Regions from separate parts of the Variovorax sp. YR752 genome, predicted to be linked through region 1. Evidence: predicted binding sites of a transcription regulator. Region 1 holds the regulator's gene; each other region holds the start of a gene.
The links. The regulator LexA, encoded in region 1, represses DNA repair genes until DNA is damaged. The targets are predictions, from matches to a motif close to ACTGTATNNNNATACAGT.
Positions count from the first base shown of each region.

Region 2: the regulator LexA is predicted to act here: its motif matches at 3,812-3,829, upstream of AAG801_RS06520 (ATP-dependent helicase).
Region 3: the regulator LexA is predicted to act here: its motif matches at 2,141-2,158, upstream of imuA (translesion DNA synthesis-associated protein ImuA).
Region 4: the regulator LexA is predicted to act here: its motif matches at 2,991-3,008, upstream of AAG801_RS33510 (ATP-dependent helicase).

Region 1 covers NZ_CALRZC010000081.1:21,118-26,940, forward strand. Annotated here, with positions in the region: gene AAG801_RS19525 (asparaginase) at 1-879, opposite strand, end outside; gene lexA (transcriptional repressor LexA) at 955-1,632, shown strand; gene AAG801_RS19535 (helix-hairpin-helix domain-containing protein) at 1,634-1,945, shown strand; gene AAG801_RS19540 (penicillin acylase family protein) at 1,970-4,375, opposite strand; gene AAG801_RS19545 (hypothetical protein) at 4,528-4,977, shown strand; gene AAG801_RS19550 (LysE family translocator) at 5,016-5,681, opposite strand; gene AAG801_RS19555 (DUF1993 domain-containing protein) at 5,678-5,823, opposite strand, start outside.
Region 2 covers NZ_CALRZC010000018.1:6,589-12,411, forward strand. Annotated here, with positions in the region: gene hprK (HPr(Ser) kinase/phosphatase) at 1-271, opposite strand, end outside; gene AAG801_RS06510 (PTS sugar transporter subunit IIA) at 373-840, opposite strand; gene raiA (ribosome-associated translation inhibitor RaiA) at 1,033-1,362, opposite strand; gene AAG801_RS06520 (ATP-dependent helicase) at 1,682-3,799, opposite strand; gene corA (magnesium/cobalt transporter CorA) at 4,025-5,011, shown strand; gene AAG801_RS06530 (YoaK family protein) at 5,068-5,820, shown strand.
Region 3 covers NZ_CALRZC010000100.1:12,264-18,086, reverse strand. Annotated here, with positions in the region: gene AAG801_RS22210 (error-prone DNA polymerase) at 1-18, opposite strand, end outside; gene AAG801_RS22205 (DNA polymerase Y family protein) at 11-1,354, opposite strand; gene imuA (translesion DNA synthesis-associated protein ImuA) at 1,323-2,126, opposite strand; gene AAG801_RS22195 (ABC transporter substrate-binding protein) at 2,238-3,368, shown strand; gene AAG801_RS22190 (aldo/keto reductase) at 3,451-4,371, shown strand; gene AAG801_RS22185 (alpha/beta fold hydrolase) at 4,375-5,253, opposite strand; gene AAG801_RS22180 (LysR family transcriptional regulator) at 5,283-5,823, opposite strand, start outside.
Region 4 covers NZ_CALRZC010000221.1:2,133-7,955, reverse strand. Annotated here, with positions in the region: gene AAG801_RS33520 (hypothetical protein) at 17-337, shown strand; gene AAG801_RS33515 (H-NS histone family protein) at 412-912, shown strand; gene AAG801_RS33510 (ATP-dependent helicase) at 924-2,969, opposite strand; gene AAG801_RS33505 (translation initiation factor Sui1) at 3,072-3,416, shown strand; gene AAG801_RS33500 (aldo/keto reductase) at 3,434-4,351, shown strand; gene AAG801_RS33495 (hypothetical protein) at 4,379-5,044, shown strand; gene AAG801_RS33490 (hypothetical protein) at 5,084-5,815, shown strand.

The sequences.
Region 1 (5,823 bases):
CGTTCCGGCGGCGGGCAATCCGTCGCCGGGCTTCATCTGCACCGGTCCAGCCAGGCAGCGTGTGCTGCGCCAGACGCCGACGCCGGCGCGCTGCGCCTCCAGCAGTGCGGCTTCCAGTGCGTGATGCAGGCTGCCGTTGCCGGTGCCGGCGACGACCAGGCCCTTCACGCCTGCCTTCACCAATGCGTGCACGCCCTCGGGCCGCGCACCGGCGTGGCTGGTGACGATCTCCACCCAGGGCCAGGCGCCCTTCTCGAGAGCCTCGAGCCCCAGCGGATCAACCATCGGCCAGTCGCGCAGGCGCCGCAGGCGGCCTTCCTCGATGTAGCCCAGCGGCCCGGCATCGCCCGATCCGAAGGCATCCACGCGGTAGCTGTGCACCTTGCGCACGTCCAGCGCGGAATGCACTGTGCCGGCAAGCACCGCCATCACGCCGCGTGCTCCCGGCTCGCGCGCCAGCGTCACCGCATCGAGCAGGTTCTGAGGGCCGTCGCGCAGCAGTGCGGTGGCCGGGCGCATCGCCGCGCTCAGCACCACCGGCTTGGCCGGCGCCAGCAGGCGCTGCAGTGCATACGCCGTCTCCTCCAGCGTGTCGGTGCCATGGGTGATGACGACGCCGGCGATGTCCTGGCGTGCCAGCAGCTCGGCCACGCGCCGGGCCAGGGTGGCCCAGACCGCGAAGTCCATGTCCTTGCTGTCGAGCTGCGCCACCTGCTCGGTCAGCAGCGGCACCTCACGCAGTGCCGGCACGGCCTCCACCAGCGCCTTCACGCCGAGCTGCGCGGCGGTGTAGCCGATGTTGTCGCCGGGGTCGGCGGCGGTGCCGGCAATCGTGCCGCCGGTGGCCAGCACGGCCACGCTGCGTGTGCTGTCTTGCATTTTCGGGAAACTGGATGAAAATACAGCCACTGGACATTCATCCAGCGACGACGTCATTCCCGCCCAGGAGCGCCCGTGCAGGAAAAGCCCAAACTGACCGACCGCCAGCAACAAATCCTCGATCTGGTGCAAAGCGCCATCGAGCGCACCGGCGCTCCGCCCACGCGCGCGGAGATCGCCGCCGAGCTCGGCTTCAAGTCGGCCAACGCCGCCGAAGAGCACCTGCAGGCCCTGGCGCGCAAAGGCGTCATCGAACTGGTGGGTGGCACCTCGCGCGGCATCCGCTTGAAGTCTGACACATTGCGCGCACTCAACGAGTCGCGCGGCAAGCAGTTCACGCTCCCGCTGCCCAGCCTGGCGCAGCTGTCGCTGCCGTTGATCGGCCGCGTCGCGGCGGGCAGCCCGATCCTCGCGCAGGAACACGTCGACCAGACCTACCTGGTCGAGGCCAGCATGTTCCCGCGCCGCCCCGACTACCTGCTCAAGGTGCGCGGCATGAGCATGCGCGACGCCGGCATCATGGACGGCGACCTGCTCGCCGTGCAGAAGGCCAGCGACGCCAAGAACGGCCAGATCGTCGTCGCCCGCCTCGGCGACGAGGTCACGGTCAAGCGCTTCCGCCGCTCGCGCGGCGTCATCGAGCTGATCCCGGAGAACCCCGACTTCCAGACCATCGTCGTGCAGCCGGGCGAGGAGTACTTCGAACTCGAGGGCCTGGCCGTCGGCCTGATCCGCAACAACATGCTGATGTGAGATGAGCGCCGCGCCCACGATCAAGGCCCCGAAGGCGGCCACGGCGGCGGAGTGCCGCGAACTGGAGCAGTTGCCCAACATCGGCCCCGCGCTGGCCGCCGATCTGCGCCTGATCGGCATCCGCACACCGGCCGAGCTGCGCGGCAAGGATGCCTTCGTGCTCTACCAATCGCTGTGTGCCGCCACCGGTCAGCGGCAAGACCCGTGCGTGCTCGATACCTTCATGGCCGCCACCGACTTCATGCGCGGCGCCCCCGCCGCACCCTGGTGGAAGTACACGCCGCAGCGCAAGGCGCTGTTCGGTCACGTCTGAGCGCTTGCGCAGCGGCCCGCGCGCTCAACGTTGCGGCAGCAGCAGCAGCGTGTGTTCTGCCACCCCGCCCCACACCGGCACGTAGTCGACCTTCGCCCAGCGCTCGACGAAGCTGCCATACAGCGGCGACAGCGCCAGGCCTGACTGGCCGGTGGAGTGCATGAATCGTGACTGCGCCGGGTCGCCGAGGTCGTAGATCGCGCGCAGCGACGGGCCATGCTCGTCGAGGTAGAGCTCGCCGGTGCTGCTGTCGGGTTTCAGGGTCACGCGTGACACGTTCACCGTGTAGGTGTCGCCGCCCACCGGCGCGCGCAGTTCGAACCAGCGCGCCAGGAACTTCACCTTGCTGAACGGCCGGTGCTCGCTGCGCGCCTGGTGGGCGCGGTCCCAGCGCCAGGCCGCCATGTCCGGCCCCTGCGCCGCCTGCAGTTCGCTCAGCGCCTGCGTCAGCGCCGCCGCATTCTGCTGCGCACAGGTCTCGGCGGCGGGCGTCGTCTTGTTGTCACACCACCAGGCGTCGTCACGCTCCATCACGGCCTCGAGCGCCTCCCGATAGGCGCGTGCACTGCCGGCCCAGACCTTCTCGCCGGCCTCGTCGGCGAACAGTCCCTGCGCGAGGTGGCGCGCCCAGGCCCAGAAGATCAGTGGCGCGGCCTTGTCGCCGGCCATGCGGCCGTCGAAGCCGGCCAGCTCGCGCTGCGCCGCAGCCGCCAGCGGATGCTCGGACGCCGCCCGGCGCAGCACCGGCAGCAGGCGCACGGCGGCCAGCGAGAGCTCGTCGCGCTGCATGGCCTGCATGTCGGCCATCGAATGCTTCTGCTTCGCCGTCAGCATCTGCTCGATGCGCTGCATGCGATAGGGCAGCGCCCATTCGCTGGTGATGTAGTGCGGATAGTCGGGCCCGTGGATGCGCTGGTTGGCAGTGGCGATCCAGCCGCGCGCCGGGTCGGCCTCGCGCGGCGTGGCCGTCGGGTCGAGGTAGCCCGCCCAATCGAAGCGCGCCTCCCAGCCGGGTGACGGCACCTGGCCCTTCAGCTCGTTGTCGGGCTTGCGCAGCGGCACCCGGCCGGCCGACACCATGGCGATGCGGCCGCTGCGATCGGCCACCACCATGTTCTGCATCGGCGCGACGTGGCGGGCTGTGGCGCGGATGAACTCGTCGACCGAGCGCGCCTGCGTCATGTCGATGGTGGCCTCCAGCGTGCCGGGGTCCGGGTCCAGCGCCGTCCAGCGCATCGCGATGGCATAGGTCGGCGTTCCGGCCGGGCCGGTCAGCCCCTCGCCGGCGGCGCCGTCGGAGATCACCGGGCCGTGGCGCGTCGCGCGGACGGTCACGGCCACGTCCGGCCCGCCCTTGACCTTGATCGTTTCCGCGAAGGTCTCGAACTTCTCCCAGCCCTGCGGCGTCTGGTAGCGGCCCGGATCGCCCGGCTGGATGCGTTCGAGGTAGAGGTCCTGCACGTCCGGCCCGGTGTTGGTGAAGCCCCAGGCGATGTGATCGTTCTGGCCGAGCACCACGGCGGGCAGGCCCGGCATGGTGGCGCCGGCCACCTTGCCCTGCGGCGTCTCGATGCGCACGAAGTACCACAGCGCCGGCGCACTCAGCTTGAGGTGCGGGTCGTTGGCCAGCAGCGGCGCACCCGTGGTGGTGTGCGAGCCGGCGAGAACCCAGTTGTTCGAGCCGACACCCTCGATGCCGGATTCCGGCGCAGCGGCGAGCGCCTGGCTGCCCAGGCTGCCATCGACCTTCAGGCTTCGGAACAGCGCCGCATAGTCGGCCGTGACCAGCGGCTTGTCGCCCGGGTACGGCGGCAGCAGTTCGTTGATGCGAGACACCGGCAGGCGCAGCGCCAGGCGCATGCGCTGCAGCTCGGTGGCCCAGTTGCCGCCCAGGTCCCAGGCCATCATGATGGCCCAGGCCAGGCTGTCCTCCGGCGCCCAGCTCTCGGGCTGCAGGCCGAGGATGACGAACTCCGGCGGCCGCGCCTTCATCTCGCGCTGGACGAAGGCATTGATGCCGGCGCTGTAGGCCAGCAGGCCCGCGCGGGCGCGCGGCTCGATGCGCGCCCACTGTGCGGCGGCCGCCCGCCTGACGCCGAGCGCGCGCAGGAAGCGGTCGGTCTCGAGCGCCGGCGCGCCGAAGGCCTCGGCCAGGCGGCCAGCGCCGATGCGCTTGTGCGTTTCGAGTTGCCAGAGCCGGTCCTGGGCGTGCACGAAGCCGAGCGCGAAGGCGGCATCTTCCTGGCTCCCGGCACGGATCGTCGGAATGCCGAAGGCGTCCCGCTCGATGCGCACCTCGCCGCGCAGTCCCGACAGCGTCAGCGCGCCGTCCGTCTGCGGCAAGGCCCGCGCACGGTAGACGGCCCACGTTGCCGCCATCCCGGCCGCGAGCACGAGCACGGCCAGTCCCCCCCAACGCATCCATCGCATGAGCCTGTCTCCGTCCAGTCTTGTTCTGCGCCGCACAGCTTACGCGAGAGCGTGAAATAGCAGCGCTTTGCCGCGCTTCTCCTTGCGCCACGCGCGACCACCAGGGTCCACACTGATCGCATCCCCGCATGTCGACGGGAAGCTCACCCACCATGCACTCGCCCTCGCACGACCATCACCCGACCGGCAGCCGCACGCGGCCCGCCCGTCTGGAAGTCTGCCCGCCGCGGCGGGGTCGGTCGGGCATGGACTGGAAGACGCGCGTCAAGCAGTGGTTCACCGCCAGCTGGACCGGCGGCGACTCGCGGGATACCGTCGGCAGTGAAGCGTCGCGCGCGCTGGCCTCGGCCCGGCAGGACTTCTTCGCAGCCACGGCCGATCTCGAACTGCCGGCCGCCGAAGCGCTGCTCGACCGCATCGAGTTCGCGCGTTCGCTGCGCGAGCTGTGGCACCTGCGCGCCGAGGTGTTTGCCCTGGTGTCGCTGGAACTCAGCCAGCTCGAGGCCGACCGCCGGCTGGCCCGGCTCAACGCGCACTTCCCCTCGCGCTCCCCGCGCTCGGGTTTCGGCGCCCTGTCGCCGGCAAAGGGCATGTGGCCCTGAACTGAGGGCTGCGGCACGCGAGGCCGCTCGGCGCGAACTCAGCGCGAACTCAGCGCCAGCTTCACCCCCAGCCCGACGAACACCGCCCCCGCAGCCCGCTGCAGCCAGGGCCCGATCCGGCCGCCTGTGCCGCCGCGCTGCGACAGCCCCGCGGCCACGCCGCTGGCCGCCAGTGCGACGACCAGGTTCACGCCGGTCCCGCCCAGGTTGAACAGCGTGCCCAGCACCAGCAGCGCGATCGCCTGGCCCGGCGCGCCGGCGTCGATGAACTGCGGCAGGAAGGCGAGGAAGAACAGCGCGACCTTGGGGTTCAGCGCGTTGGTCAACGCGCCCTGCCAGAACGGATTGCCGGTGGGCGGTGGCTCGGCGGCCGGTGCGGCCGGTGCGGCCGGCGTCGGCGGCTCGGCGCGCCGCGCCAGCAGCATCTGCAGGCCGACCCACACCAGGTAGCCGGCGCCGGCCCACTTGACGACGCCGAAGGCCAGGTCCGACGCCGCGAGCAACGCCGACAGCCCCACGGCCGCCAGCAGCGTGTGGAACAGGCAACCCGCGCCGACGCCCAGCGCCGCCAGCAGCCCGGCACGCCGGCCGCGCGCCGCGGCCGTGCCGGCGACGAACAACATGTCCGGCCCCGGCGTGAGGTTCAGCAGCAGCGCGGCGCCGACGAACAGCGCCACGTCGTGGACCGGCAGCCCGAGGCTCAACTCAAGGCCCCGAGGAAGTCGCCCTTGCCCAGGCCCACGCCGTTGTGGCGCAGCAGCCCGTAGGCGGTGGTGACGTGGAAGTAGAAGTTCGGCTGCACGTAGTGCTTCAGGTAGAACTCGCCCTTGAGCACGATGTTGCCGT
Region 2 (5,823 bases), on a different contig from region 1:
GCTCCAGCGTGACGATGCGCCCGATGCGGCGCACGCAGTCTTCCTTGCTGCCGCGCGTGAGGTAGGCCACCTCGCGCGCGCCCAGAATCTGCACGCGGTACGGGTGGATGTAGTTCAGGTAGCCGACCAGGTCGGCGGCCGACTGCGCGCGGCTGATGACATCGGGGTCGAACTGGCGCTCCGAGGCGCCGAGCCCCGCGAGCCATTCCCAGCGGAGCGATCCGCGGAACTCCTCGAACATGGCATCGGCGCTGATGACGGTCGGCTTCATGCGTGCGGCGGCCGGCGCGGGACGCCGGCATTCTGGTCAGGATGGAGGGAGAGAAAAGCGTCGCCGCAGCTTATCAGCAGCGGCCCGCCCGGCGCGTGCGCTCAGGCGACCTGGGTCGATTGCCAGCCGGCAATGAGGCCGTGCAGTGCGGCGGCGTCGGTACTGGACTTGATCTGCTCGCGCAGGCCGGCGTCGCTCAGCAGCTCGGCAATTTCAGACAGGATTTCGAGGTGCTTCTGCGTGGCCGCTTCGGGCACCAGCAGGAAGATCAGCAGCGCCACGGGCTGCTCGTCGGGAGCGTCGAAGCCGATGGGGTTCGCCAGCTGGAACACCGCGGCCATCGGCGCCTTGAGGCCCTTGATGCGGCCATGCGGAATGGCAACGCCATGGCCCAGACCGGTGGAGCCGAGGCGCTCGCGCGCAAACAGGCTGTCGGTGATAAGGGCACGTCCCAGGCCGTGAAGGCTTTCGAACAGAAGACCAGCTTCTTCGAAAGCACGTTTCTTGCTGGTGGCGTCAACGCTCACGAGCACTTGAGCGGGCGGCAGGATGGACGCGAGGCGATTCATGGTGGGGTCAGGGCGGGGGCGATTATGCACCTCCTCGGTAAAAACCCCCAGTCCCCCTAATTACTTTCGTCTACATGTGTTGCCAAGAGGCGTCGCCTCCTCTGGAGGCCTTTGCAAAGCCCCACCAATGTGGTCGGACAAACAAAAGGCCGCCCGAAGGCGGCCTGAGATGCGGGGCGCGGGGCCCGGCGTTTACATCACGCGCTTGGGTGCCACGTGATGGTGGTCTTGCAGGCGATCCTTGTGGCGGACCACCTGGCGGTCGAGCTTGTCGACCAGCTCATCGACCGCGGCGTAGAGATCAGCGTGGCTCGATTCCGCGAACATGTCACTGCCCTTGACGTGGATGTTGCATTCCGCCTTTTGGCGGCGTTCCTTTTCCTTCTGCTTTTCCACCGTGAGGATCACCTTGACATCGACCACCTGGTCGAAATGTCGCGTGATCCGGTCCAGCTTGCTCGTGACGTAGGTGCGCAAGGCAGGTGTGACGTCGAGGTGATGACCGCTGATCGTCAAATTCATGAATGACCTCCTGAGAATTGACGGTTGGGGAAATGACCGCACTCCGGGATGAAGCGTGGCCGGCGAAACAGGTGTGGGGGAGAACGGGAGAAGAGGAAGAGAGAGGTGAGAAAGGGGGCGGTCGGATTCACTATGCCCAAGCTGTCACGGTATTGCAATACCGGGGCTTGCCCGAGTGACGGGCCGGTGTATTGCATGCCCTAATCCGCTATTGTTTCCATAGCTGTCCCCGTGCAGGGGTATGCGGTTGCGGCACATTGGAAGCAAGTGTTTCCACACATCGCACGCAGTGACCCTCCCGACCGAAGGGCTGGCCCGCTCAGCGCCAGGCGGCGCGCATGCGGTTGCGCAGGTCGATCACCGCGGCCGGTGGCGGCACGGCGGGCGGCAGCACCGGAGGCGGCGGCCAGGTCTGCAGCTCGAAGCCTGCGAGGTCGGACTCGGTGATGAAGCGGGTGCGGTTGGCGTACAGGTGCCGGTCGCCGCGCGCCGCCTGCTGCGTGATGTGAAAGCGCTGCGGCATCACCAGGTGCAGGTGGTCGCGGGCCCGCGTCATTGCCACGTAGAGCAGGCGCCGCTCTTCTTCCAGCTCGTGCGCGCCCTGCGCCACGTCGGCCGGCATGCAGCCGTCGACCACGTTGATCACATGCACCGAATTCCACTCCTGGCCCTTGGCCGAATGGATGGTCGACAGGATCAGGTAGTCCTCGTCGAGCAGCGGCGGGCCGGGCCGGTCGCTGGTGGCTTCGGGCGGATCGAGCGTGAGCTCGGTGAGAAAGCGTTCGCGCGAGCCGTAGCCGCCCGCGAGCCGCGCCAGTTGCTCGACATCGGCACGCCGCACGCCCGAGGTGTCTTCGTACAGCCGCTCCAGGTGCGGCTGGTACCACTGCATCGCGACCTCCACATCGGCCGGCCACTTCAGCGACGGTTCGCGCAAGGCGGTATAGGCCTGGGCGAAGTCGGCCCACTGTTCGCGCGCGGCCGACGGCGGCACGAAGTCGCGCACGGCCGCGGCCGGGTCGGCCGCCTGGTCCATCGCGTCGAGCAGGCGCGTGCCGGTGGCCGGGCCCACGCCGGGAATGAGCTGCGTGACGCGAAAGCCCGCCATGCGTCCGCGCGGGTTCTGCGCGAAACGCAGCACCGCGAGCAGGTCCTTCACGTGCGAGGCCTCGAGAAACTTGAGCCCACCGAACTTCACGAACGGGATGTTGCGTCGCGCCAGTTCCAGTTCGAGCGCCGCGCTGTGCGACGAGGTGCGAAACAGCACCGCCTGCGACTTCAGCGCCAGTCCGCCCTCGCGGTGCGCCAGGATCTTGTCGGCCACCCAGCGCGCCTGCCCGGCCTCGTCGGGCACGAGCACCAGCACCGGCTTGCCGGCCGAGGGCTTGTCGGTCCACAGCGTCTTGGCGTGCCGCTCGGCGGCCTGCGCGATGACGCGGTTCGACGCGTCGAGGATCGGCTGCGTCGAGCGGTAGTTGCGCTCCAGCGTGACGATGCGCGCCTCTTGCGAAAACTGCGACGGAAAGTCGAGGATGTTGCGCACCGTGGCGCCGCGGAACGAATAGATCGACTGCGCGTCGTCGCCCACCACCGTCACGCCGCGCCCGTCGGGCTTCATGGCCCGCAGGATCGCGGCCTGCAGCAGGTTGGTGTCCTGGTACTCGTCGACCAGCACATGGTCGAAGCGCGCGCCGACATGCGCGGCCAGCGCGGGCTCGGCGACCATTTCGGCCCAGTAGAGCAGCAGGTCGTCGTAATCGAGCACGTTCTGCTGCTGCTTGGCCTCGACGTACGCCCCGAACAGCATCCTGAGCTGGGCCTCCCACTCGGCGCACCAGGGAAAGTTGTCTTTCAGCACCTCGGCCAGCGGCGCGCGCGTGTTCACGCAGCGCGAGTAGATCGACAGGCAGGTGCCCTTGCGCGGAAAGCGGTTGACCGTGGACGACAGCCCCAGCTCATGCCGCACCAGCCCCATGAGGTCTTCGGCGTCGCCGCGGTCGTGGATGGTGAAGTTCTCGTCGAGCCCGATCTGCGCGGCGTACTCGCGCAGCAGCCGCGCGCCGATGCCGTGGAAGGTGCCGGCCCACGGCAGCGCCGGCGGGCGTTCCGACTTCAGGCCCAGCACACGCGCCAGCACCTGGCCCGCGCGGCGCTCCATTTCCTGCGCGGCGCGGCGCGAGAAGGTGAGCAGCAGCAGGCGCTGCGGATCGACCCCGCCCGCGATCAGGTGCGCCACCCGGTGCGCCAGCGTGCTGGTCTTGCCCGACCCTGCGCCGGCGATCACGAGCAGCGGCCGGTGGTCTTCGCCGAGCGCCGCCCCCACGCCGTGCTCGACCGCCGCGCGCTGGTCGTCGTTGAGCGCAGCAAGCGCCGCGGCCAGGCGCTCGGCTTGCGTCTTGGGTGCGGTGGAAACAATGGGGGGCGCAGCGGTCTGCATGGGCACGACTTTACTGTATGTCCGTCCAGTTCGAGTGCCTTGCCGCCCAATGGCCAGTGACATAATCGCGCCTCGCTGCAACCGGAGACTCCCCATGGAAACCGCCCCGTCTCGGCAGCTTTCAACTCCCTTGCGACGCCGCGCATGATGTACTGACGCCGGGTCTGCGGGAATTGAAAGCGCCCCTCCCTCGCCCATCGTTCAGTCATTCCCGGGAGTGAGCCCATGCTCAATATCTTTACGCTCGCCAACGGCCGCCTCGTCCAGGAAGAGATCGAGTCGCTCGAAGAGCTCTCCAAGTTCCAGCCGATCTGGGTCGATCTCGAGTCGCCCACGCTCGAAGAAAAGCGCTGGATCAAGCAGTACTACGGCCTCTCGATTCCCGAAGACGCGATGGACGAGGACATCGAGGAGTCGGCGCGCTTCTACGAAGAAGACAACGGCGAACTGCACATCCGCTCCGACTTCTTGATCGACGACGACGAAGACCCGCGCACCGTGCGCGTGGCTTTCATCCTCAACCAACACAACACCGACCTGCGCAGCCGCGGCGTGCTGTTCTCGATCCACGACGAAGACGTGCCCGTGTTCCGCCTCTTGCGCATGCGCGCACGCCGCGCGCCGGGGCTGATCGAAGACGCCAAGGAAGTGATGCTCAAGCTCTTCGACGCCGACGCCGAATACTCCGCCGACACGCTGGAGAACATCTACGACGAGCTCGAAGTGGCGGGCAAGAAAGTGCTCTCGGGCAACGTCACCGACGAGCTGGCCGGTGAAGTGCTCGGCCTCATCGCGCGGCAGGAAGACTTGAACGGCCGCATCCGCCGCAACGTCATGGACACGCGCCGCGCCGTGAGCTTCATGATGCGCAGCAAGATGCTCAACGCCGAGCAGTTCGAAGAGGCGCGGCAGATCCTGCGCGACATCGAATCGCTGGACAACCACACGGCCTTCCTCTTCGACAAGATCAACTTCCTGATGGATGCGACCGTCGGTTTCATTAACATCAACCAGAACAAGACCATCAAGATCTTCTCGGTGGCCAGCGTCGCGCTGCTGCCGCCCACGCTGATCGCGAGCATTTACGGCATGAACTTCAAGTACATGCCCGAGCTCGACTGGCAGGGCGGCTACCCGTACGCCCTGGCGCTGATGGCAGCGAGCGCGCTGGGGCCGATGTGGTACTTCCGCCGGCGCGGCTGGCTCAAGTAACGCCGCGCATCGGGTGCTAGAGTGACTGCCGACAGGCAGTTGACCTGGAGGGCCCCGTGCGCAGACTTCGTTTCCTCACCAACCGCCACCGCGCGCCGTCGACGAACACCGCGCTCGGCCTGCTGCTGGCCTTCAATGCCGGCGCCGTCAATGCGGGCGGCTTCCTCGTGCTGCACATGTACACCTCGCACATGACCGGCTTCGCCTCGCAGCTGGCGGACGGCATGGTGCTGGGCAACCTCACGTTGCTGCTGAACGCGTTGGGCGCGATCCTCGCGTTCGTGAGCGGCGCCGCGGTCTGCGCGGTGCTGGTGAACTGGGCACGCCAGCATCGGCTGCATGGCGTGTATGCGCTGCCGTTGCTGCTGGAGGCCGCGCTGATGTTCCCGTTCGGGCTCGCCGGCGCCATCACGCTGACCTGGGCCACGCCGTTCGCGGTGCCGCTCACAGTGCTGCTGCTGTCGTTCATCATGGGGCTGCAGAACGCCGTGGCGTCGAAGACCTCGGGCGGCAGCACGCGCACCACCCACATGACCGGCAACATCACCGACGTGGGGATCGAGCTGGGCAAGATGCTCTACTGGAACCGACGCGCGCCGTCCACACCGCTGCCGGTGCGCCACGACCGCAGCCGGCTGCGCCGCTGCGGCGGGCTGGTCGGCATGTTCGTGCTCGGGGGCGCGGTGGGCGCGCTGGGCTTCAAGCACGTGGGCTTCATCTGCGTCGTGCCGCTGGCCGCGCTGCTGCTGGCGCTTTCGATCCCGCCACTGCTGCGCGACCTGCCGTCGCTGCGCCGGCTCGCGCCGTAGCTT
Region 3 (5,823 bases), on a different contig from region 1:
GCCGCTCAGGTCAGGCATAGAAGCCTTGCAGGTACCAGCGCACCTCGCCCGACGAAAAGCGCGTGGCGGGTCGCTCGCGAAAGATCCACACCAGGCCGGCCTCGGGGCTTTCGGCCACGTAGTAGTCGCGCATCGCGGGCTGGCCGCCGTCGTCCTCGCCGCCCCACCAGCCGGCCTCGACGCGCTGCGGCCCGACGAGCTTGCGCAGCGGCCCGCAGTAGCACGGGCGCTCGCCGTCCATCTCGAGCCGCAAGGGCTCGGGCAGCAGCCAGGGCGGATAGATCGCATCGGGCTGCGAGGCGGCTTCTTTGCGGGCCTTGTCGGGCGCAGGCGTTTTCTCTTTCTGCAGCGCGGGTCGCCACTGCTGCTGGCGCTCGGGCCGGTGGTCGGCCTGCGCGACCGGCACCAGCACCTGGTCGGCGCCGAGCCGCACGCTGAGCCGTTCGACCATCTCGTGCAGCTTGTCGCCCTTGCGGTTGTCTTCGGGCAGGAAGCTGGTGCTGGCGCCGGCCAGCGGATCGGTTTCGAGCGTGCGCAGCTTCAGCCAGCTCACGGGCGCGGCCAGCGTGGTGAGCGCGAGTTTTTCGGACAGCAGGCGGCGCAGGTGCGCCATGTCCTGCGTGGGCTCGGCCGTGCGCACGGTGAGCTGCTGGTGCGGCGGCAGGGTCACGCCGTTGAGGCGCCGCAGGTCGAGTGTCCATTGCAGCTCGAGCGCGCGCGCCCCGCGCTGGCGGGCGCGCAGCCAGATCTGCAGCGCCGAGAGCAGGCGGTTGGCCGACCACATGAGTTCGGGCCCGGTCTCGGCCAGCGCGGGCAATTCGAGCTTCTGCTCGAACACGTCGGGCAGCGTGAGCCAGGCGTGGCTTTCGGGGCGCAGGCCCCAGGCCCTGTCGAGCGCCGCGCGCAGTTCGGTGCCGAAGCGCCGCGTGAGGCCGCCGCGCGGCAAGGCGGCCACATCGCCCCAGGTGCGGCAGCCCAGCCGCGCGAGCAGGTCGAGGTGGCCGCGCGCGGCCGTCAGCGTGTCCAGCGGCAGGCCGGCGGGCACCTCGGCGGGCCGGTGTTCATTGCGCGCGAACAGGCGCAGCCGCGCCAGCGCGATCAGGCTGGTGGCGCCCTGCGCGCCGAGCATGCGCGCGTCGGGCACGGGGTTGATGGCCAGCAGCTGGCGCATCAGCGGCGCGCGGCCGCCCCAGAGGCGTTCGCAGGCCGAGACTTCGAGCATCAGCGCCTCGTCCTGCCAGGCGACGTGCGGCGTGAACCGCAGCGCCCACCAGCCCAGGGCCTCGGGCGTGGGCATGTCGGGTGCGTCGCCTTCCTCGGCTTCAGACGACCACTGCAAGGCGATCCAGTGCATCCGGGCCTCCTTTCCACGCATCGATGCGCACCACCGTGGCCGACGGCGCGGCGGCCGGTGTCACGGACGCCTGCGGCTGCAGGCGCAACTGGCGCCGCACGCGGGCGGCGGCCAGCAGCGCGCTCATGCGGGCGTTGCGCGCCGGCACCCGCACCGGCGCGGCCAGCGGCGGCCCCCGGCGCTTGAGGATGTGCAGCGCGATCTGCGCCGGGTCGTCCGCGCAGCGCTCGGCGCGCAGGCGCAGGCGCGCGGGCGACGCCGACAGCGCCACCGACTCGGGCCGGCACACGAACAGCAGCACCTCGTGCTGCGCCGCGGCCAGCTGCAGCCGCCGCAGCTCGCCCACGCGGGCCTGCGGCAGCCAGGCGACGACGGCGGCGATCTCGGCGCAGCGCAGCGCCTGCTCGCAGGCCCACAGCCGCGCGGCCGGGGCGTCGCTGCGCACGCACATCAGCGCCTCCACCGGCAGCCCCTGCGCCCCCAGCGCGGCGCCGCAGGGTTCGTAGGGCGCGCCGACCAGCACCACCGGCCCCTCGCGCGCCTCCACGGCCTGCGCCAGCGCGGGCAGCAGCAGGCGCCAGACATGGGCCTCGGGCGTGGCCTGCAACAGCTCCGTCATCGCGCCCACGGGCCAGCCGCCGCCGGGCAGCTCGGCGTCGAGCGCGGCATGGCCGGTGGCCACGACCTGCGCGTCCGCCAGACCGAGTTCGTCGGCATGCCAGACGCCGCGGCCGGCGGCGGTGGAAAAGGAGTCGAGGAAAGGGAGGCCCATGATTGCAACTGTTAACTGTATTTTTATACAGTATTTCCCAGGTCGCAACCAGAGATCGATTTACCTGCGAAGGCCAGCGCCTTAAGATCGGTTTGTTAACAATTTGTGACCATGATCCACAAAAAGATTCAATTGCTGGCTTCGGCCTTCGCCGCCCTCGTCTTCACGGTGGCTCCCGCCGCCCAGGCGCAGACCGCCAAGCCGCTGCTGATCGGCCAGACCTACGTGCAGACCGGCCCGCTCGCGTCGCTGTCGACCGAGCCGCTCGTCGGCATCCGCGCCATGTTCACCGCGCTGAACGCGAGCGGCGGCATCAACGGCCGGCCCGTCGAGCTGCGCCAGCTCGACGACGCCTACGACCCCGCCAAGGGCGCCGAGAACGTCAAGGCCTTCGCGCGCGACGGCGCCGTCGGCGTGCTGATGCCCATCGGCACCTCGTCGGCGGTCGGCGCGCTGAAGGCGGCCAACGAGCTGAAGATTCCCGTCGTCGGCCCGTACACGGGCGCGGGCCCGGTGGTGAAGTTCAGCGAGTTCGGTTTTCCGGTGCGCATCAGCTTCGACGAGGAATACAGCCGCATCGTGAACCACCTGTTCACGATCGGCCTGTCGCGCATCGCCTTCGCGCACAACGACAACCCCGGCGCGCGCTCGGCGATGGAGAGCACGCAGAAGTTCATTGCCGAACGCGGCGACAAGATGGTCGGCAGCGTCGCCATCAAGAACGACGGCTCCGATGCGGCCGAACGCGCCGCGGAGCTGGCAAAGCTCAAGCCCAAGGCCGTGGTGCTGTCGGCCACCAACGACGTGGCGGCCAAGTTCATCTCGGCCTACCGCGCAGCCGGCGGCGAGACGGCGTTCTATTCGTTCTCTTTCCTGAATGGGCAAAAACTCTTCCAGGACATCAAGAAGGACGCGGCCGGCGTGGTCATTTCGCAGGTCGTGCCCTACCCGTGGAACAGCGCGATGCCCGTCATCGCCGAGTACCAGGCGGCGATGAAGAAGATCGGCGCGACCGAGTTCAGCTACGCGAGCCTGGAGGGCTACGTCACGGCCAAGGTCATGGTCGAGGGCCTGAAGCGCGCGGGCGCGAACCCCACGCCCGAGTCGCTGCAGAAGGGCCTGGAGTCGTTCAAGACGCTCGACCTCGGCGGCATCGCCGTGTCGTACCGGCCCGGCGAGCACCGCGGGCTGACCTTCTCCGAGCTGTCGATGCTCAAGGCCGACGGGCGCTACCTGCGCTGAGGCCCCTTCCGCCCGCGGGCCTCGCGGGCGCAGAATTTCGTTCGTGACGACGCCTTTCACGAACGAGCCCCGCCCTCTTGCCCTGACGCGCGCGCAGTTGCTGCGGCTCGGCGCGGCCCTGTGCGCGGGCGCCGCGCTCCCCTCCTTCGCCCAGCAGCAACCGAGCAGGCCCGCGATGCAGATGACCACCCGCCCCATTCCCTCCACGAAGGAAGCCCTGCCGGTCATCGGCTGCGGCACCTGGATCGGCTTCGACCAACGCCCCGGCACCGACGAATACCAGCGCCTGCCCGGCGTGCTCGAGGCGCTCTTCGCGGCCGGCGGCACGGTGATCGACAGCTCGCCGATGTACGGCCGCTCCGAGGAAACCACCGGCGAACTGCTGGCCGCCGCCAAGCCGCGCACCAAGCCCTTCCTCGCCACCAAGGTCTGGACCTCGGGCCGCGAGGCCGGCATCGCGCAGATGGAGCAATCGTTCGCGCGGCTGCGCACGCAGCAGATCGACCTGATGCAGGTGCACAACCTCGTCGACTGGCGCACGCACCTGGCCACCCTGCGCGGCTGGAAGGACAAGGGCCGCGTGCGCTACCTCGGCATCACGCACTACACCGCCTCGGCCTACGGCGAAGTCGAGGCCGTGCTGCGCGCCGAGACGCTCGACTTTCTGCAGATCAACTACTCGCTCGACGCGCGCGACGCCGAGCAGCGCCTGCTGCCGCTCGCAGCCGAGCGCGGCGTGGCGGTGATCGTCAACATGCCCTTCGGCGGCGGCGGCCTGCTGCGGCGCCTGCGCGACAAGCCGCTGCCCGCCTGGGCTGCCGAAATCGGCTGCACCAGCTGGGCGCAGGTGCTGCTGAAGTTCGTGCTGAGCCATCCGGCCGTGACCTGCGCGATCCCCGGTACGAGCCGCGCCGAGCACATGGCCGACAACGCCGCGGCCGGCGCAGGCAGCTTCCCCGATGCGGCGTTCTGGCGCCGGCATGCAGGCGCGCTGGGCCTGTGAACCTCAGCCGAAGAATTTCAGCAGCTGCGCGTTGACCGCGTCGGCGCGCTCGTACTGCACCCAGTGCCCCGCGCCGTCGATCACCACGCCTTCGCGGTTCGGCCCTTCGCTTGCGAGCTGCGCCACCAGCGGACGCGAGTCGGCGGTGACATCGAACTCGCCCCACAGCAGCAGCGTCGGCACGGCCAGCGTGTCGATCGCGGTCTGCAGCCCGCCCGAGAGCGACACCTCCTTGCTGCGAAAGCGCGTGCCGTGGCACGAGAGGTCGTGGATCTCGAAGGCCAGCGGATCGATGGCGGCCGGGTCGTGCAGCATCAGCGCGCCCAGGTTGTGCATGAGCGCGGCGCGCTCGGTCTCGCGGTCGGGCGCGGCGCGCCAGTTGATCATCTCGACCGTCATGCGGCGCAAGGTGCCGTGGCCACCGCTGCCCATCAGCGCCAGCCGGCGGATGGCGCCGCGCCGCACCGCGAAGCGCGCGGCGGTGAGCCCGCCGAACGAGAAACCGCCGAGGTCGATGGGCGTGCCGGCGCCGATGAGCGCGTCGAGCGTGCCGCCCAGCGCGGCCAGCAGCGGCACCAGCGCGTCTTCGCCGGGCGCCACGCGTGGCAGCGCATCGGAATCGTGAAAGCCCGGCATGTCGGGCAGCAGCAGCGTGCGTTCGGCCGACAAGGCCTCGGCATTGCGCAGCCAGTGCATCCAGCTGCCGTGGCCGCCGTGCAGCAGCACGATGGGCGGCTTCGTCGTGTCGGTGCCGAAGCGGCGCCAGCGCACGCGCACGCCGTCGTGCACGGGGTCGTGCGAGGTGGACAGGGCTTCGATGCGGGCGATCAGGCGCCGGGCTTCGGCGGATTCGGTGGGGGTGGGAAGAGCGGGCGTGGGCATGGCTTTATTTTGCCGCGCACCCTGCAACCTCACCCACGCGATGGCCGCGCTCTGCGCCGGTTCAGCTGCAGGTTGCGCGCGTCGAACACCTCTACCACCTGGTCGCGGAACTGCTTCATCAGGAGCGAGAAGTAGGCGTTGCGCCGCCAGAACAACCCGATCTCCAGCGCCCAGACCGGCGCGGGCGACGGCAATGCGGCCAGCCCCGTTCCCATGGAAGATCCGAGCGAATCCGAAGTCATGACGGTCAGCAGATTCGTGCTGCGCACCAGCGGCGCAAAGACCGCGGGCGACGCATCCGACTGGAGAAAGGCGGTGGGTCGATCGATGCCCGCGTCGCGGAACATCGACTCGACCCAGGCGCGCAGCGTGATGCTCGACGGCGGCAACACCCAGGGCTGCGCGGCCATGTCGTGCAGCGTGAACGCGCGCCGGTGAAAGGGATGCCCGTTGCGCGCGACCACGTACGACTCCTGCTCGCCGAGCACGGTGCAGGTCAGCGCCGGAGGCACCTCGCGGTTGACGGCGGCAATCGCGAAATCGAGCGCGCCCGCTTCCAGCTGCTGCAGC
Region 4 (5,823 bases), on a different contig from region 1:
TGCACCGACCGCGCTCATGGACGACTCATCGCAGATCCTCATTCCCGACGCCTTCGCCGCGCTGTACCGCTCGCCGCGCACCGGCCGCCTGACGCTGCCGCGCGACGAACTGGCCGCGCGCCACGAGTTCTGCGAGGACCTCGCGCAGGCGATGGTCGAGCCGGCCCGTGCGATGCTGTTCCGCCACGGCATCGCCGAGGACGAAGTGCTGCGCCGCTGCCACCTCGGCCTGATCGGCGAGGGTTCGGGCGTGCGTGCCGACGAGGCTTTCTGGGTGGCCTGCCGGCTGGCCGAGCTGCTGGAGTGGTCACAGCCTGAAACGCCGGCGGTGGGGTGATCGGCCGGGTCGCGCACAATTGGTGGCGCCGCACAGTTGGGTGGCCATGCTGTCGTGACAAACCGAGGAACCCCATGAAGACCTACCAGGCCGTCAGAGCCGAGATCGCCAAGCTCGAGAAACAAGCCGAGGAACTGCGGCGCCAGGAACTCAAGACCATCATCGCGCAGGTGCGTCAGGTCATTGCCGACTACGGCCTCAGCGCGGCCGACGTCGGCCTCGCAGGCGGCCGCACCCGCGCCGTGGCGCGCAAGGCGCCGGCCCGGGCCAGCCGCAGCAGCGGTGTCGCCAAGTACCGCGACCCGAAGAGCGGCCAGACCTGGACCGGCCACGGCCGCCCGCCGGCCTGGATCGCCGGCGCCAAGGATCGCGACGCCTTCCTGATCGATGCGCCGGCGGCACAACCGGCATCGAAGAAGGTTCGCGTGGCCAAGGCTGCCAAGCCGGCCCGGCCGGCCAAGACGCCGAAGGTCGCCGCGAAGAAGCGCGCCGCGAAGCCTGCCACGCGTGGCCGCAAGGGGCGGGCAGCGAAGACGCCGGCGGTCGAGATCGAGTCCGGCGTCGCTGTGCAGTAGGTCCATCGGCTTCAGAAGGCGCGCCGCACACGCGCCATCAGGTCGATGGACGGCAGGGCGGCGCCCGCCGTCTCGGCGGCCAGGGTCGACGCCGGCACGACACGGTCGAAGTGGCGCTGCGCCAGGTCTTCCGGAATGAAGCGCGTCAGCGAGCCATACAGGTGGCGATCGCCGCCGGCTGACTGCTGCGTGATGTGGAAGCGCTGCGGCACCCACAGCGTCAGGTGGTGTTTCGCCCGTGTCATGCCGACGTAGAGCAGGCGGCGTTCCTCCTCGATCTCGTCGGCATGGCCGGTGGCCAGGTCGGCCGGCATGCAGCCGTCGACCGCGTTGAGGATGTGCACTGCGCTCCACTCCTGGCCCTTGGCCGAGTGCAGCGTCGACAGGATCAGGTAGTCCTCGTCGCGGTGTGGTTCGTCGGCGGCGTCGCTGGTCGCCTCGGGTGGGTCCAGCGTCAGCTCGGCGAGGAAGCGCTCGCGGCTCGGGTACTGCGCAGCCAGCCGTTCGAGCTGGGCCAGGTCGGCACGGCGGATTGTCGCGTCCTCGTGCAGCCGCTCGAGATGCGGCTCGTACCAGCGCCGCGCCTGCGCGATGGCCGCGGGCCAGCCGGCCTCGCGCAGCGCCTCGTGCGCGGCCAGCCAGCCGCGCCAGTCGGCCGCTGCGGCGGCCGGCGGCTTGAAGGTGTGCAGCGCCTGCAGCGGATCGTCGGCCGCGGCGATGGCATCGAGCAGGCGCCGCGCCGAGGCCGCGCCCAGGCCCGGGATCATCTGCACGACGCGATATCCCGCCAGCCGCCCGCGCGGGTTCTGCACCCAGCGCAGCACCGAGAGCAGGTCTTTCACGTGGGCCGCCTCGAGGAAGCGCAGCCCGCCGAACTTGACGAAGGGGATGCCGCGGCGCGTCAGTTCCAGTTCCAGTGCCGCGCTGTGGTGGCCGGTGCGAAACAGCACCGCCTGGCGCTTCAGCGCCAGGCCACCCTCGCGCAGCAGCAGCACCTCGTCGGCCACGCCGCGCGCCTGCGCCATCTCGTCGGCCACGCTGACCAGCCGCGGCCGCGGCCCCTCGCGCGGGCTGTGCAGGTCCTTCGGATGGCGCTCGGTGGCCAGCGCGATGACGGCGTTGGAAGCGGCCAGGATGGCCTGCGTCGAGCGGTAGTTGTGCGTCAGCGTGACCACCTCGGCGGACGGCTCGAACTGCGCCGGGAAGTCGAGGATGTTGCGCACGTCGGCGGCGCGGAAGGAGTAGATCGACTGCGCGTCGTCACCGACGACGGTGAGGCCGCGGCCGTCGGGCTTCAGCGCCTTCAGGATGGCCGATTGCAGGCGGTTGGTATCCTGGTACTCGTCGACCAGCACCTGCTCGAAGCGTGCGCCGATGGCATGGGCGAGCGCCGGCTCCTCCAACATCTGCTGCCAGTACAGCAGCAGGTCGTCGTAGTCGAGCACCTGCTGTTGCTGCTTGGCGTCGATGTAGGCGGCGAACAGTTGCTTCAGCGCCGGCTCGTGACCACGGCACCAGGGGAAGACCTGCTGCACTACCGCGTCGACACCGAGCTGCGCGTTGACCACGCGCGAGTAGATCGCCAGGCAGGTGCCCTTGAGCGGGAAGCGCTGGCCGCCGCTGCCGAGTTCGAGCTGCTGGCGCACGATGCCCATCAGGTCTTCGGCGTCACCGCGGTCGAGCAGCGTGAACTGCGGCGACAGCCCGATCGACGCCGCATGCTCGCGCAGCAGTCGCGCGCCCACCGCGTGGAAGGTGCCGGCCCAGGGCAGGGTGGGCGCAGCCTGCGTCGCGCGAAAGCCGAGCGCCGCATGCAGCAGGCGGCCGGCACGGTGCGCCAGTTCCTGCGCGGCGCGGCGCGAGAAGGTCAGCAGCAGCAGGCGGTTCGGGTCGGCGCCGTCGAGGACCAGCCGGGCGACGCGCGCGGCCAGCGTCATCGTCTTGCCCGTGCCCGCGCCGGCGATCACCAGCAGCGGGCCGCTGCCATGTGCCACTGCGCCGCGCTGCTCGTCGTTGAGCGCGGCAAAGAGATCGGCGGGCAGGGTGGCGGCGGTCATGGCGAAGCGGGATGCGAGGGTACTGTATACGTATCCAGGTCGCCGTTCGGAGTGGCCGCAGTGGCACCGGTGTGGAGTGGGCCGTGGAAGAATCGGCAAGCCATGGCTCTCGTCTACTCCACCGACGGCGGGCGCACCTGCCCGCAATGCCGCCAGCCGCTGTCCGGCTGCCTGTGCGCTGCACGGGCGCGCGAGGCGCTGCGCGGCGACGGCCGCGTGCGCGTCAGCCGCGAGAGCAAGGGCCGCGGCGGCAAAACGGTGACGCTGGTGCGTGGCCTCGCCCTCGACGACGAGGCGCTGGCCGCGCTCGGCAAGCGGCTGCGCACCGCCTGCGGCGCCGGGGGTGCGCTGAAGGACGGCGTGCTCGAGATCCAGGGCGACCATGTCGAGCGGGTGATCGAACTGCTGGTCAGGGAAGGCCACGCGGCGCGACGCGCCGGCGGCTGAGAGGCAAGGGTGCTGCGATGACGGACCTGCAGCGCCGACGCGCCGTGCAGATGCTGGCCGCATCGTTGCCGCTGGCTCTGCACGGTGGCGTGATGGCGCAGGCGGCCACGGTGGCCACCAGGCCGATCCCGTCCTCCGGCGAGCGCATCCCGGTGGTCGGCCTGGGCAGCTGGATCACCTTCAACGTCGGCAACGATGCAGTCGCCCGCGACGCCTGCGCCGAGGTGATGCGCGCCTTCTTCGAGTCCGGCGGGCGGCTGATCGACTCGTCGCCGATGTACGGCTCGTCGCAGCCGGTGATCGGCCACGGCCTGGCGAAGCTGGGTGGCAAGGCACCGGTGTTTTCGGCCGACAAGGTGTGGATCGGCGCGGGCACCAAGGGGCCCGCGCAGATCGAGGCGTCGCGGCGCTTCTGGGGCGTGCCGCGCTTCGACCTGCTGCAGGTGCACAACCTGCTGGCCTGGGAGCAGCACCTGCCGACGCTGTTTGCCATGAAGGCGGCCGGGCGGCTGCGCTACGTCGGCATCAGCACCTCGGAAGGGCGGCGCCACGACGAGATCGAGAAGCTGATGCGCAGCCAGCCGATCGACGTGGTGCAGCTCAGCTACAACCCGCTCGACCGCGAGGCGGAACGGCGCCTGCTGCCGCTGGCGCAGGAGCGCGGCATCGCCGTGATCGCCAACCGGCCGTTCCGCGAAGGGGCGCTGCTTCGCGCGCTGCAGCGCCACCCGCTGCCCGGCTTCGCCGCCGAGCTGGGCTGCGATGGCTGGGCGCAACTGGTGCTGAAGTTCATCGTCTCGCACCCGGCAGTGAGCTGCGCGATCCCGGCCACCAGCAGCGTTGCGCATGTGCGCCAGAACCTCGGCGCGGCGCGCGGGACCATGCCCGATGCCGCGCTGCGTGCGCGCATCGCGGCGCATGTCGCGGCGCTGTAGCCTCCGGCGCGGCCAGGGGTGCTCGCCATGACCGAGTGGTGGACCTACCGCCTGTCCGACTTCCTGTTGTTCTCCCCGCGCACCTACTTCCGCCTGTTCGAGCTGTACCACCAGGCCCTGTGGCCCTGGCAGCTGCCGGTGGCGCTGGGCTGGGTCGTGCTGTGCGTGGCGTGGTGGCGGCGCGCCACGTGGGCGCCGCGCGCCTGGCTGCTCGCGCTGTCGCTCGCCTGGGCCTGGGTGGCCTGGGCCTTTCACGCCGAGCGCTATGCGGCGATCAACTGGGCGGCGAACTGGTTCGCTGCGGCATTCGCGGCCCAGGCCGCATTGCTGGCCGGCGCGAGCTGGAAGGTGCGACGGATCGACAACCCGCCTGCCGCCGGCCCGATCCTGCTGGGCACCGCTGCGCTGATCATGCCCGCGCTGCTGCCGGCTTTCGGCCGCCACTGGATGGAAACCGAGAGTTTCGGATTGACCCCGGATGCAACGGTGCTCGGTACCCTCGGTACGTTACTGATGTTTGCGCCCGCTTACCGTGCGACCTCTGTGATCTGGTGGGCGATTCCGCTAACGTGGTGCCTGGTCAGTGGTGCGACGCTGTGGGCGATGGACATGCCGTGGGCTCCGGTGTTGCCGGCAGCCTGCATCTGGGCGGTGCTCCACGCTTGGCGCGGATCAATCAAATGTGCATACTGAACTTGTCAAGCCGTCGCAGCATCCGATCCGGAGACTCCCATGCCCACCGAAGAACACGCGTCCACCCTGTGGCGCGTCAGCAGTTTCGACGAGCTCCACGAGCGGTCGATGCAGGGCTCGGACCGGCCGACGATACTGTCGAGCACGCTGATGGCCGAACTGGCTTCGCTGGAGCGCCGTAGCGAGGAGTCCGATGCGCTCGAGGTGCTTGCCGCCTGTGTTCGCCTGCAGGAGCCGGCACTGGTCTATCTGCGCTTCGCCGAACTGGTCTGGCCGATGACGGTGTTCCCGGCGCAGATGATCTACCACTCGCCGCGCCCGCTGACCGAGGCGCCAGAGCGCTCGCTGGGTCGTGTCACGGCGATGAGCGTCGAGCCGCCGAACGTGCGCCCGCCCGGCCACCCGATGAGCGACCGTGTCGCGGCCGACGAGCAGTACTACTCGCTGGCGCCGGCACTGTGGCGGCTGGCGTTGCACGGGCCGCGCGGCAAGCTGCTGCAGGAGATCGGCGGCACGGCGGCCTATCGTGTGCTGCGCAATCCGCGCGTCGACGACCTGCCGTTGCCGGGCGCGCTGACGCCGGCGGCCGACCGGCTGCGCCGCGAGGCGGCTTCGCTCAAGCAGATCGCCGAATGGCCCGGCATGAGCGCCGAGCGCGGCGCACGCCTGCTCAATGCGCTCTACCTCGGCTCGAACCTGATGGTCTCGCGCAGCGCGGCGGCGGCCCGGCCCGAACCGAAGCGCGGCCTGTTCGCCTGGCTGGGACGCTGACGCGCGTG